2 regions of the Holtiella tumoricola genome follow, and region 2 is predicted to be linked to the other one. Evidence: riboswitches for the same ligand, from Rfam matches in the RefSeq annotation. Region 2 holds a riboswitch; the other holds the start of a gene.
The links. A riboswitch is a leader RNA that binds a small molecule or an ion and turns the genes downstream of it on or off. The one in region 2 is predicted to bind lysine.
Positions count from the first base shown of each region.

Region 1: another riboswitch for lysine. It lies ahead of PBV87_RS18765 (Na+/H+ antiporter NhaC family protein); the one in region 2 lies ahead of PBV87_RS22065 (aspartate-semialdehyde dehydrogenase).

Region 1 is NZ_JAQIFT010000065.1:4,343-12,007, forward strand. It holds gene PBV87_RS18755 (sensor histidine kinase) at 1-640, opposite strand, end outside; gene PBV87_RS18760 (response regulator transcription factor) at 642-1,310, opposite strand; gene PBV87_RS18765 (Na+/H+ antiporter NhaC family protein) at 1,472-3,043, opposite strand; lysine riboswitch at 3,179-3,354, opposite strand; gene PBV87_RS23080 (diguanylate cyclase domain-containing protein) at 3,473-3,733, opposite strand; gene PBV87_RS18770 (hypothetical protein) at 3,812-4,018, opposite strand; gene fucO (lactaldehyde reductase) at 4,091-5,239, opposite strand; gene PBV87_RS18780 (TetR/AcrR family transcriptional regulator C-terminal domain-containing protein) at 5,391-5,939, opposite strand; gene PBV87_RS18785 (peptide deformylase) at 5,959-6,372, opposite strand; gene PBV87_RS18790 (hypothetical protein) at 6,444-7,022, opposite strand; gene PBV87_RS18795 (alkyl/aryl-sulfatase) at 7,177-7,665, opposite strand, start outside.
Region 2 is NZ_JAQIFT010000074.1:18,084-25,748, reverse strand. It holds gene PBV87_RS22080 (hypothetical protein) at 1-924, shown strand, start outside; gene dapB (4-hydroxy-tetrahydrodipicolinate reductase) at 1,061-1,819, opposite strand; gene dapA (4-hydroxy-tetrahydrodipicolinate synthase) at 1,844-2,728, opposite strand; gene PBV87_RS22065 (aspartate-semialdehyde dehydrogenase) at 2,749-3,747, opposite strand; lysine riboswitch at 3,861-4,044, opposite strand; gene PBV87_RS22060 (small, acid-soluble spore protein, alpha/beta type) at 4,273-4,485, shown strand; gene PBV87_RS22055 (ATP-binding protein) at 4,629-5,903, shown strand; gene dinB (DNA polymerase IV) at 5,965-7,053, shown strand; gene PBV87_RS22045 (class I SAM-dependent DNA methyltransferase) at 7,267-7,665, shown strand, end outside.

The sequences.
Region 1 (7,665 bases), on a different contig from region 2:
CACTATCTAACAATAAATCTGTCATAATCCCCATAGACGTCAAAGGTGTTTTAAGCTGGTGACTAATATCTGCAATGTTTCTAGCTAAGTTTAGTTTTTCTTTTTCTTGCTCTTCTTTACTTTCTCTTAAAGCAAGGGTCGTTTTATAAATTTGGTCTTCAAATATAGAAAGCTTACCTTCACTTACACCTTCAATATTTAATTTGTAATTTCCTTTTGCAATTTCTATCAAATAGTTCTGTAAATGTCCAAATCTTTGCTTGAGTATTCTATAAATACCATATGTAGTAATAAGTATGATGCTAAAAATAATTCCCATTACTAGGCTATTCACTTTCATTAAGCTTTCTAGCCCTCTTTGATTATGCACCAGTTGTAGAGTATCTCCGCCATAGCCATACCGTCTTAAGATAGCCTGCCCCTGTAAAATATCCCCTTCTTCTAGTTGTTTTAAACTTTGCATTATGGCTACTTCACTTTCTGGAATCTCCTCTACTACCTTACCAACTATAGCTGAGATCTGCTCATAATACATCTGACCTATTTTTTCATAACTTATATAGCTTGCAATCCTTCCAAAGGTCATCATGATACAAAAGCCTATTACTACTATAAAAATAACTTTCCAATAATTCCTCACCTTATGCCTCCAATCGGTACCCTACACCTCTAATAGTTTGTATTAACTTTTCAGTAGGCTCTTCTATTTTCTCACGCAACCTCTTAACCATTACTGTTAGGGTATTATCATTTACAAAGGTGCCGTCTATTCCCCATAGATAATCCAAAATACGCTCTCTAGAAATCGTACACTCTTTATTCTCCATCAATAATAACAGTAACTTATATTCACTTTTTGAAAGGATTAGTTCCTCATCTTGTTTATAGACTCTTCCTTGATTTTTATCTAATTTAATATTTTTACATTCCAAAATATGAGTCTCTTCCTTTTGAGTTCTTCTTAAGACTGCCTGTATTCTAGATAATAGAATTCTCATCCTAAAAGGTTTGGTAATATAGTCATCTGCTCCCATATCTAATCCTCTTATCATATCTTCTTCTTCATCTCTAACAGTCAAAAAAATGATAGGTACTTCACTTTTAGTTCTCACATACTCACAAAAACTATACCCTATGCCATCAGGTAAGTTTAAATCTAATATGATTAAAGCTATTTCTTCATTAAGATATCCTTTTGCCTCTTTTATATTGCTTACTCTACATATATGATAACCTTCTTTTTCTAACGCAAAAGCTATACCCATAGCAATGGTTTCATCATCTTCTACCAATAATATTTGTGTTGTCACTTACTATCTCCTTTGCCTTAAACATTTAATTGCATATTTTTATACTTATCATAGTTTTATTAAAGCTAAAAAACAATATAAAACACATAAAAAATCCTAGGAAATAATCAGCATCACTGCCCTTATTCCTAGGATTTCTTCTTATATTATATACCTGTAGTTTATGCTACGTTTACTTCTTTAGCATTTGCTACTTCTTGTTTTTTAGTAAGTTTATTTAAGATTGCAAGTGTCGCTAATAATAATACAATTGAACTACCAAGTGTAATCCATACATTTGCTGTGAAACCTGCAATAATGTAACCTACGAAACAACATCCTGCCACTACTAAAGTATATGGAATCTGTGATGATACGTGATCAATATGATTACATCCAGCTCCTGTAGATGAGAGAATTGTTGTATCTGAAATTGGTGAACAGTGGTCTCCAAATACTGCACCAGCAAGTGTTGCTGCAAGTGTTGCTGTAATAAGTTCTGGCGCTACTGCTGCACAGATCATTGTTACGATTGGAATAAGAATACCAAATGTTCCCCATGATGTACCCATTGCAAATGCAAGTCCGCCTGCTACAAGGAATACAATCGCTGGAATAAGTGCTGGTGGCATATGAGATGCTGCTACTAATCCCCCTACGTATTCACCTGTATTTAAAAGGTCTCTACATACACCACTAATTGTCCAAGCAAGTGTTAAGATAATGAATGCACCTACCATTGATTTAACACCAATACCGATACCATCCATGAACTCTTTGAATGTAATAACTTTACGTGGTACAAAGAGAAGGAATGCTACAATAAGTGCTCCAAAACCAGCTAAAGCTAAAGCTGGACCTGCATCTGTATTACCAAAGCCTTCTGCTAAAGTCATACCACCTTCGAAGTATCCCCCTACATAAAGCATAGAAAGAACTGCAAAGATAATAAGAGAAAGGATAGGAATGATTAAGTCAAATACTTTTCCTTTTGAAGAAATTTTTACTCTAGCAAGTTCATCATCTTCGCCCTCTGCTGAAATGCCTTTGTTTTCTTTACCTTCTCTTGCTGCTTTTTCAAATTTAGCCATTGGACCAAACTCAATATTTGTTACACAAAGTACAACAACCATGATTAATGTTAAAATAGCGTATAAGTTAAATGGAATAGTTGCCATAAATGTTTCCATACCATTAAGTGGTACACCGTTTACATCTAATCCACTCATTTGTGAAATAACTGATGCTGCCCAAGATGAAATTGGTGCGATAATACAAATTGGTGCTGCTGTAGCATCAATAATGTACGCAAGTTTCGCACGCGAAATTTGATGTTTATCTGCTACTGGTCTCATTACTGTACCAATTGTTAAACAGTTAAAGTAGTCATCAATAAAGATTAATCCACCTAATAAAGATGTTCCAAGTTGTGCACCTTTTTTAGATTTAATTTTGTTACTTGCCCAATCACCATATGCTCTTGAACCACCTGCCATTGTAATAACAGCTACAAGTGCGCCTAAAAATCCTAAGAATAAAATGATTGATGCATTGGCCCCTAATTTATCTGCCATTAATGTAAATGTTACATCTACTGCTTTAACAACGCCCCCGCCTGTGTTAAATGCATAAATAAGTGTTCCTGATAAAATACCTACAATTAATGAGGAAATAACCTCTTTTGTCATTAGTGCTAGTGCGATCGCTATAATTGGTGGTAAAATCGATAACCATCCGATATCAATTGCTTCCATATTATTTCTCCCTCCGTTTTTCTTAATTAAAATGAATTTAAGTAACAAAAAAGTCTTGAGCAGATCACTCAAGACTTGGATTCCGATTCAGCAAATACCTCACTAGTAGGCCTTTGCTCTCATTCAACAATAGACTTTCGTGATAGCTCCCCACAAATAAATTTGTGACAGTGTTATACATGTTCTATATAACCCCAACGTTATAGTCTTAAAGCATTAACTATACGCTTCGGCGATTAGTCCTTTCTGTTTGCTTCAATGCGCTTAACTCCACAAACATACTCTTAAAAACCGCAACCTCTATCTACTTCTTATTTAATTGTTATCTTATGCCTACACTATATAACATAAAATTAATCTTGTAAAGCATAAATTTTAATAAAATGAGGTAAGCTAATATATTTCTTACTCCATGACCTCACCAAAGGCTTACATAAAATGCCCCTTTTCACCTTGTTTCATTTGTATTTTATTCCTATACATTTTTTCATCTGCTTCCTCAAAAACATCTTGATAGGACTTATGTATAAGCTTATTATAAACTGCTACACCATATGCAACAAAAACCTTAATTTCAGCTGGTAAGGCATCATTATCCTTACCATTAATTTCTTGAAATTGCTCAAATAATTCCTCATAACATTTAAGCTCATCTTTTTCTAATATAACTACAAACTCATCTCCATCTATTCTATATAACGTACTTTTTTAATATTAGATTAATCAATATAAGAAAAGCACTTCATACTGAAGTGCTTTTCTTATAACTTACTTATATAACTGTCTATTTAGTAGAAAAATATTTTCTATTTCTTTTCCTTGTGTATCATAATATTTCACTTCTGCCCCAGCTATATACCCTACACTATCTCTATCTAGTACACTACCTTGAATTTTTAATAATTCCTCTTCATTCATTGGCAATTCTACTTCTTTTGTTTCCTGATCCCGCGTGCAAACTATTTTGACTTTCATCTGAGTATACTCCTTTTTGTCATTAGTATGCACCACTTTTGCGTAATCATGATATTTATTGCAAATTAAATATTATAAGAGTGATTCGTATAAAGCTTTAATCTCTTCTACATTTGTTTCTCTTGGGTTACCTGGTCTACATGCATCATCATAAGCTGACTGAGCAAGGAAATCTACATCTTCTGGTTTAACAATTGCTTTAAGGTCTGCTGGAATACCTACATCTGCTGAAAGTTTTTTCACTGCATCAATTGCAGCTTGTCTGTATGCTTCCACTGACATTTCATCTACACCATAAACACCCATTGCTCTAGCAATTTCTCTATATTTTTCACCAGTATATTCTGCATTGTAGGCCATAACGGTTGGAAGAATAATCGCATTTGCTACACCATGTGGTGTATCATAAACAGCACCTAGTGGATGTGCCATAGAGTGAACAATACCTAACCCTACATTGGAGAAGCCCATTCCTGCAATATATTGTCCAAGCGCCATACCTTCACGGCCTTCTGCTGTATTCGCAACTGCGCCACGTAAAGATTTTGCAATAATTTCAATAGCTTTAAGATGGAACATATCTGTCATCTCCCAAGCTGCTTGAGTAATATATCCTTCAATTGCATGTGTTAATGCATCCATACCTGTTGCTGCTGTAAGCCCTGCTGGCATACTTGCCATCATATCAGGATCCACTACTGCAATAACAGGAATATCGTGTGTATCTACACATACAAATTTTCTATTTTTCTCTACATCTGTAATAACATAATTAATCGTTACTTCAGCTGCTGTGCCTGCTGTAGTAGGTACTGCAATAATAGGCACACTTGGTTTTTGAGTAGGTGCTACACCTTCAAGACTTCTTACATCTTCAAACTCTGGATTATTAATAATAATCCCGATTGCTTTAGCTGTGTCCATAGCAGAACCTCCACCAATTGCAATAATATAATCTGCACCTGATGCTTTGTAAGCTGCTACGCCTGTTTGTACATTTTCGATTGTTGGGTTTGCTTTAATATTAGAGTAAATTTCATATACAAGATTTGCGCCCTCTAATACTTTAATCACTTTGTCAGTTACTCCAAATTTAATTAAATCAGGATCTGAACAAACAAACGCTTTTTTAAAGCCTCTTTTTTGTACTTCTCCTGCAATCTCACAGATTGATCCTTTACCATGGTAAGATGTTTCATTTAATACTATTCTATTAGCCATAACTTCCCCCTGTTTATATCCTATTGATCTTATGATTAAATCTATTATTAGCATAACGAATAATATGTCAAAAAAACAAGTTACACATCTTCTAGTTTGTCAAAAAAGTGACAATCATTATTATGTGTCACTTTTTTGACAAACTCTGCTTCTATATATCTGAAAGCAAATTTGCTAATCGATCTGGTAAAGCTTCTATTAATAGATTAGTAATTTCCTCTGGCGCTGGTCTCTCTTTCTTATTTACCCATTCTACTGTCATATAAATAGAACCCCTACAATACATTCTTAATAAAAATGCTAAATCTTCTTCTAAAGGTTTATTGGTTTTAGAAGTAATAATCTCTTCATAAAACTTAAAAATACAATCATAGTCATAATTCATCAATGAATTATAGTCATTAGACTGAAAAGCAGCTGAAAAGAATATACACTCTTCTTCAATAAACCTAAACTTCTTATGCAAACCCTCTCTTAAGCTACAGCTAACCCCCATCTGCTTAAAAGATTTCTGTACTAACCTTTCAAAGTACCAATTCACCAAATCATATTTATCCTGAAAATAGCGATAAAAAGTCTGTCTCGTCATATCACACTGGCTTACAATATCCTTCACGGTAATCTTATCTAAACTCTGTGTTTCCATCAGTTGTTTGATGGCATTAGCTAATTTATATTTTGTTTTATCTCTTTTGTCCACCTAAACCCCTCCGTATATTTTAAATTAAGATGCCTTCACAATGATCCATTTCATGCTGGATTACCTGTGCAACAAATCCATTAAAATGTTGTTTTTTCTTTCTAAAATTTTTATCTCTATACTCTACCTCTATTGAAGAATATCTCGTTGTTTTCTTTGTTCCTTCATGGGATAAACAAGCTTCTTCTGCTTCATAAGTGGATTGACTATGCTTAACTATTTTAGGATTCACCAATGGAATAAAGAATTCTCCCATTTTAACTACAATAATACGCACCTTTTCTCCGATTTGATTGGCTGCAAGTCCAACACAAATGTCATCATTAGCCTTTGCTGTATCTACCATATCATCAATAATATATAGATCTTCTTTTGTTGCCTCTACGGCTTTTTGTACTAATCTCTTATGGTCTTTTACTATTTCTCTTATCATTTATATCCCAAGACAATTTTGTCTTTTTCCTTTCTTAATCAGTCCTATTCATGACTATATTATTTTAATTATTATTCTTGATATTGTTTTAAAAATTGCTCAAAGTCTTTAGTCTTCTCCCAAATATCTACTGCATATGCATCAAGCAAGTACAATATGGAATCTTCTACAAGAACATATTCACCATCTTGAGTACCTATTCCCTTTCTTGTAACAGATAAGCCCTTCTTTGTATAGTGTGCTTTACCTGCTTCAAAAAGCTGCTCTCGACTTTTGATGTATTCTTCTACATCATTATTGGGGATAGAGTAGGCATCTACAGTTGTCATCCCCTCTATATACGTCTTATTCTCTACTTTTTTCTTATCCCATTGGTGCACTGGATACCATATAAAATCAATTACATTATCTCCTGGTACAAAAGAGTATTTGCTTAACACATAAACATAATTATTATAACTTATCTCAAAGTACTCGGGCATCTCTTCAAATCTCATTGTATAGTCTATCCAAGTAAATGTTTCCTGCTTATCAACTGTCTTTTTTACAAAGGGAATCAACTCTATAAAACTATGGACAGTTTCTTCACTTTCAAAGATACCTACTACATAACGTCTATCTTCTTGTTGAAGCTCTAATAAATAACTCATCCATATCCTCTTTTCTTAAAATCTTACCTCTATTATAGCGAAATAAGCCTTATCTGTAACTTTATTTTTTCGTAAGAAAGCTACTCATAAACAAAATGCGCCCCATAACGTGGGACGCACTTTTAATTTGATGTTTATTTATAAGTAGGATTCATTATTCTTCTAATAATGCTTTAGCTGCTGCTATATAGTAGTGGCGACCATTAGCACTGGTTTCTAATCTGGACAATGCCATAAGCCCTTCTGACTTAAGAACTTTTGCTGTTTTCATTTCTTCATTTGCATTAATAAGGAGATCACATAATTCTACTGCCCATTGTGGCTCCTCTTCAACTAATGCTTTTTTGATTTCAGCTATAACTTTTGTACTATCACCTATTAATTCTAGCATCTTCTCTCCATAAGTCTTAGGAGCAAGCTTATTTAAATGGGTTGGGTTACCATCAAACCAACCTACATATCCATTGTAGATACTACGTACAGACCATGCAACTGTACCATAGAACTCCCCTAAGTAAGGAAGATTTCTAAGATGTTCAGGTAAAGTAATAGTTGTTGCTAACTCATCTACACTTAACCCTTTATTCATTCCTTCTAGTGTTGCTTCTAACACATACTCTACTGCATCTTTAAAATTACCTAA
Region 2 (7,665 bases):
ATTGGGGCTTTGACGTATTTATTACTTATTTTACTAGCTTATTTTAACTTTGAACTATTTAAGTTTGCACCAATCCTTATTGTGCTAGGAACATGTGGAACCTATTTGTTATTAGGGTGTCTATTAGATAAAAAAGGAATATGGGGAAGTAGAATAGCTATCTTCTTAACCTATATAGGAGCAGGTATTATTTATGCAGTAGGAAGAGGGATCCAAAGTACAGAACTTATTACTGTATTTAGAAGAATGGTACCTCAAGTATATCATTCTATCGGTAAACTAGGTGGAGCGATAGGGGTAGAAATCTCAAGAGATGTAGATGTAGCTATTGGGCTTGCTGTATTGTTAATTGTAGCATTAGGAATGTTAGAATTAGGTAGAATCATTAGAGGGAGCAAAGGTCAAGCTTGGGGTGTATGCTATAATTTGATACTCACAGGAACAGGTTACTTCTATCTCTTTATGATAACTCACATTATAGTAATGGCCTTCCCGACACTAATGAACGATTCGAAACAAAAGATGATTTTTGGAGCCATCATGACAATAGTCATTTTTGTAACATGTTTCTTCTTAGGTAAGCTTTGTCGTACACTACAAAGTAGAGTGTTACAATGCTTATCTAGCTGTGGTATAACAGTTATGTTATTTGTGTTATATGGGTTAGGCGTATTTTTAATATGGGATATAGGAATCTATGAACGCTATATGTTACCTGTTGCAACTTCATATATAGGTACATTGTGCAGGTCACTTGGTGTAGTACTTGGAGCCAAGGCTCAAGTGATTAGTCAATATGGAGTAGTCGCAAGTAGTCTTATGATTTTAGCACCTACTTTACTTATTATAGCTGGTAAATTCTCTTCTTTAGATAAAACAAAGACTGAAGAAGTAGAAGTTTTAAAAGAAATAATAATAGAATAGAAGAGGCTGTTGCAAAAGACGTAAATAGCGTATAAAAAGTTTTGATATATGAAAATGAGCTATAAAACTAATTAGAAGTTTAGTTTTATAGCTCATTTATTTGTTAAGACAATAATTATTAATTATATGACAGTCTTTATTGATTTAAAAGATGTTCCATATTATATAGTCCAGGTGTTTTAGGAGCTAAGAAAGCAGCAGCTTTAAGAGAACCTACTGCAAAGACTTCTTTAGATGCTGCAGAATGAGATAAAGTAATCACTTCATCATTTCCAGCAAATAAGATGTCATGTTCGCCTACAATAGTACCACCACGTACTGCGTGAATACCTATTTCGTTTTTAGGACGTTTTTCACGTACACCTGAACGGTCATATCTTAATTCATAATTTTGATCAAGAGTATCTGTAATTGCATTTGCAATAGCAAGTGCAGTACCGCTTGGAGCATCAACTTTTTGATTATGATGTTTTTCAATAATTTCAATGTCAAATCCGCAATCAGCGAGTACTTCTGTTGCACGTTTTGCTAATGTAATAAGAAGATTGACACCAAGAGACATGTTAGCAGAAAAGAAGATAGGAATCTCTTTACTAGCCTCATGTAAGAAGTCTATATCTTCAGGAGAAAGTCCAGTTGTACAAACAACAACAGGAATTTTCTTTGAAATAGCATGCTCAAGAAGAGGTCTAACAGCACTAGCAGTAGAAAAGTCGATAATAACATCTACAGGCATAGTACAGTTTTCGATACGATCGAATACAGGAAAAGCATTTGGTACAGAAAGATTAGGGTCTACACCAGCTACGATGTTTAAGTTTTGATGGTCTTTAACGATACGTGATATGGCTTGCCCGATTCTTCCATTACAACCATGTAATAATATATTGGTCATGTGTGTCACCCTTTCTATAAAGTATTAGTCAATAAGTGAAACTGCACGAAGGGCAGCTTTAACTTTTTCTTCGTTAGTTGGCTCTAAGTTTGTTAGAGGTAATCTACATGGACCAACTTCAAATCCCATATAATTAAGTGCAGCTTTAACCGGAATTGGATTAACTTCACAGAAAAGTGAATCTACAAGAGGAAGATAATCTAATTGAAGGTTAAGAGCCTCACGAGTCTGACCTTGAAGGTATAAATTAACGATATCATGAGTCTCTTTAGGAGCAACGTTTGAAAGTACAGAAATAACACCTTTACCACCAAGTGCAAGTACAGGAATAATCTGATCATCGTTACCAGAGTAGATAGCAAAATCAGGTCCGCATAAACGAGCAATTTGTGCTACTTGTGAGATATTGCCGCTAGCTTCTTTGATACCAACTACATAATCACGTTTTGAAAGCTCATAAGCTGTTTCAGGAGCAATGTTAACACCTGTTCTAGAAGCCACACTATAAAGGATCATAGGAACATCGCAAGCTTTACCAATAGCATCAAAATGTTCAATAAGTCCTTTTTGAGTTGCTTTGTTGTAGTAAGGTGTTACTTGGAGTACTCCATCTACACCGAGAGCTGCAGCACGTTTAGTAAGAGTAATACCGTGGCGTGTATCATTGCTACCAGTTCCAGCAATAACAGGAACGCGACCATTTGTGCGATCTACAGCTATTTTAATACATTCTAGTTGTTCTTCATCTGTCATAGTAGAAGCTTCACCAGTTGTACCACAAATTATAATAGCATCTGTATGATTATTTATTTGAAAATCAATTAATTCTTCTAACTTACCAAAGTTAATACTTCCGTCTTCGTGGAAAGGTGTAACGATAGCTACACCTGCACCTTCAAAAATTGCCATTTATCATCAGTCCTTTCGATTTACATCATATGTTGGATAATCCATTCAGCGATCTGAACCGCATTGCTAGCAGCACCTTTACGAATGTTGTCTGCTACAACCCATAAGTTCACACCGTTATCAACACTTTCATCACGACGAATACGTCCTACAAAGACTTCATCATGACCAGTAGCGTTTATTGCAAGTGGATAAACATTATTAGCAACATCATCTTGAATAATAATGCCTTCACCTTTTGAAATTACATCTTTAAGTTCATTTATCTCAAATGGTTTATTAAGTTCAACATTTATACTTTCGCTGTGGCTGTTGAAAACAGGTACACGTACAGTTGTAGAAGTGATACGAAGAGACTGATTATCAAAAATCTTACGTGTTTCTTCTACCATTTTCATTTCTTCTTTTGTATAACCATTTTCTAAGAATACATCAATGTGAGGTAAGCAGTTATTTGCGATTTGATGAGGGAATTTTTTAGGTGCATTACCTTTAAGTCCTTCTTCAAGATCACTCCATCCCCCCATACCAGCACCTGATACAGCTTGGAAAGTAGTGTAAACTATTCTCTTAATACCATAGTATTCATTGAGTGGTTTAAGTGCAACAACTGCCTGGATAGTTGAGCAGTTAGGATTTGCAATAATACCTTTATGTGATCTAATTGCTTCTGGATTAACTTCAGGTACAACTAGAGGAACATTTGGATCCATACGCCAAGCAGAACTATTATCAATAACAATACAACCGCTTTCGGCAGCAATTGGAGCGAATTTTAAGCTTGTGCCACCACCGGCAGAGAAAAGAGCAATATCAATTTGGTGTTCTTTGAAACTTGTTTCAGTAAGTTCAAGAACAGTGTATTCTTTACCCATGAAAGTAAGTGTTGAACCTGCTGAACGAGCAGATGCAAATACATAGAAGTTTTCAATAGGTAAGTTCTTTTCTTCTAACACCTTTAAGAATGTACGCCCTACCATGCCTGTTGCGCCAACAACAGCTAAATTAATTTTTTTCATAATTAAATCCTCCCTAAAATTGTTAAAATAATAAAAGCCAGCTTAGTGGGTAAGCTGGCTGTGAATCCAAATGATGTAAAGTCATTTATAAAAATCATTTACGAAAATCATTTAAACACAGTAGCACACCACCTATTGTATAGCAAAAGGTGACAGTTGTATAGTTATTAACTATACCCCCAGGAACAAAGTGTGCAAGCGTTTTACTCCTTCGGCGATACGTCCTTTCCTATTTAGTCATTTCTTCTTGCAAAGATCATAAAAAGTACTGATAAGCATCGCGCCTCTACGTGATTGGAAAAATGCGTATTTAATTGTGTCTAATGATAGCATGGGTTAAAAGATGTGTCAAGGTTATAAAAATTAAAAATAATTACAAACAATTATATATAACCATATAAACAATATTATATGCATGATTTGAGAAAAGGTGTAAGAAAAATAAAAAAGTAGGGTAAGGGTGTATATTTTAAGGATAAACTATCCATACTTTAGAACATGAATACAAAAAAGGAAGGGTATATTATGAACAATAATGGAAATTCAAAAGAAAAGTTATTTGATGCACTTTCACCAGATCAAAAAATGAAATTAGAGATTGCAGAAGAACTTGGACTTTTAGAAAAAGTACAAAAAGATGGATGGAAAAGCTTATCACCTAAAGAAACAGGACGTATTGGTGGACTTATGACTAAGAAGAAACGTGAACTTAAAAATAAAGAAAATGAAAATATGTAAAGAATAGTTGAAAGGAAATAGACATTGAAAACAGGAAACTGATTCAATGTCTATTTTTTTATGCGAAAAAAGAATTTTGAATTGAAAGAAATATTGTGATAGGATAGGCATAAGAAAATTTGAAAGAGAAATGATGTGATTGTATGAAAGCAAATTTAAAATTGATGAAGTCCTGGTTTGTAAGATTGTGCGTACTTAGAAATTTAAGACAAAGTGAGTTAATAAGTCAATTAGAAGAGGTCATTGAACATTTTTTAGAAGAGAAGGACTTAGAAATATTAATTGAAGCCTATAATAGCTTTACTTATAAATTTTATACTATACAGCCTTATCAATCTTTAAAAGGTTATATAGAAAATAAGCTTTTATATGGAGAAAATCTTATAACATATTATTTGGAGCAAGAAAAATTAATCCCTCAAACTATTAAGCAAAGTTTAGAAATAGAATTAAATCTTTTAGAACAAATAGGTGGTATAAACTCTAAGATATTTAAACAAATTTTATTAGAACATAAAGATGCAGTTTGTATGCAAGGAGCAATAGAAGGACTTTTAGATTGGGGAAATGAGGAGGAGCGTTGTGTCGAAGTATTAGGAAGAGAGGGATGGGGGGATCAAGCAGAAACTTTACTTGAGTTTTATCATCAGAGAGGTTGTGGTAATTTTGCTAAATACTATGCATTTAAATGGGATGATAGTAAAGGATATAAAGAGATTGTAGGTATTAAGAAACCTGACTCAATAGGACTTAATGATTTAATTGGCTATGAGTTACAAAAACAAGATATATTAAAAAATACGCATGCCTTTTTAAAAGGATATCCAGCCAATAACCTACTTTTATATGGAGCTAGGGGAACAGGTAAATCTTCTATGGTAAAAGCTATACTTAATCATTTTGCAAGTACAACAAAGTTAAGAATGATAGAGATAAGAAAAGACCAGTTAATGCATTTAAAAGAGTTAATGGGGTTAATTCAAAATAAACCTTACTATTTTATTATTTTTATAGATGATCTGGCCTTTGAAGATAAAGAAGAAACTTATACAGCGCTTAAAACCATTTTAGAAGGTGGATTAGAAGAAAAGCCAAAACATATGGTTATTTATGCAACGTCTAATCGTAGACATCTTATTCAAGAACAGATGAGTGAAAATGAGTTACATGGAAACGATACAGTAGAAGAAAAGCTTTCTCTTTCTGATAGATTTGGTATGCGAATTGGTTTTAGTAGTCCTAATAAAAAGGAGTATTTAGATATTGTAAAGGGAATTGTAGCCCAGAGAAATATTCAAATAGATGAGCAGGTTTTAGAAAGAGAAGCATTGAAATGGGAAATGTGGAATAACGGAAAATCAGGACGTACAGCTAAACAATTTGTTAATTACATAGAGGGAGAGTTAGAATCTTTATAGAACATTTGAGGAAAAAATGATACACTAATACGGTTAAACTAGGAACAAAGGGGAGTGGAGTATGCGCAAGATTATACACGTTGATATGGATGCTTTTTTTGCACAAGTAGAAATGCGTGATAATCCACGCCTAAAAGGTAAGCCACTTATTGTAGGTGGTGATCCTAATGAACGTGGTGTTGTAGCAACGTGTTCTTATGAAGCGAGAAAGTATGGGATTCATTCTGCAATGCCAGGAAAAACAGCAAAGGTACTTTGTCCCCATGCTATTTTTGTTAGACCGCGTTTTGAAGTATATAAAGCTGTATCAGCTCAAATAGGTGAAATTTTTAGGCGTTATACAGATAAAGTAGAGTTTTTATCATTAGATGAAGCCTACTTAGATGTAACAGAAAATAAGAAGCAAATGTCCTCTGCTACACAGATTGCTAAGGAAATTAAAGCAGCTATATGGAATGAACTGCATTTAACGGGTTCGGCAGGGGTATCTTATAATAAATTTTTAGCTAAGATTGCATCAGATTATGAAAAACCTAATGGTTTGACAGTTATTACGCCCGATAAGGCACAAGAACTTTTAGATAATCTACCTATTAATAAGTTTTTTTTAGTAGGTAGAGTGACTGCAGAGGAATTGAAGAAAATAGGAGTACATTACGGAAAAGATTTAAGGAACTTAGAGCTGAGTTACTTAGTAAGCGTATTTAAAAAACGAGGTTATCTTTTATATGACTTTGCAAGAGGAATTGATGAGAGAGAAGTGGAATGTAGCAGGGTACGCAAGTCAATAGGAGCAGAGACAACTTTTAATGAAGATATACGTTTAAGTAGTATAGAAGCTAAAGAGGCTTTAGAAGCACTGGCGGAAGAAGTAAGTTTAAGAGTAAAACGTCGAGGTGTATGGGGAAAAAATGTAACCTTAAAAGTTAAGTTTAGTGAATTTAATCAAATTACAAGAAGTATGATGACCAGTTCTTCTATTGTTGAGCCGCAAGAAATTATGAATTATGTGGAACAATTGATGCATAAAGTGGATAACTTAGATGAAAAAGTAAGGCTATTGGGGATTACATTATCTCATCTTATGACTGAAGATGAGCGTAAGCATGAAAATATTTCATTATTTGAATATATGGATAGTTTGAAATGAAAAATAGACCATGAGAACGAGTTTCTCATGGTCTATTTAGTGGATTGAAGGGAGAAAAATTTATGTCTATCATTAATATAACCAAATCAAGTATAATTTATGATAGAAACCAAAAGAATATTTTATTAGAAGGAATTAATATGTAAATTTTAAATTACATTTGCATAGAAAAAACTGCTAGTGTACAATAAAGTTTAGTCGTCAGATAAAGAGGTGGAGAAATTGGACATTTATAATGATTTTGCAATGATTTATGATACTTTTATGGAAGATACACCTTATGTACAATGGGTAGACTTTATACAAAGTGTGATTAAAGAACACGGTATTGAACCTAAACTTATTTGTGATTTAGGTTGTGGCACAGGAACAATGTGTGAACTCTTTGCTGATCGTGGTTTAGACGTTATTGGGATAGATGGGTCAGAAGAAATGTTGATGATTGCTAGGGAAAAGGAATTAGAAGCTGGGCGTGGCATCTTATACCTTATGCAAGATATGACAGAGTTTGAGCTTTATGGAACAGTTGATGTTATTTATAGTAGCTGCGATAGTATTAATTATCTTATGGAAGAAGAAAAAGTACTATCTATGTTTAAATGGGTAAATAAT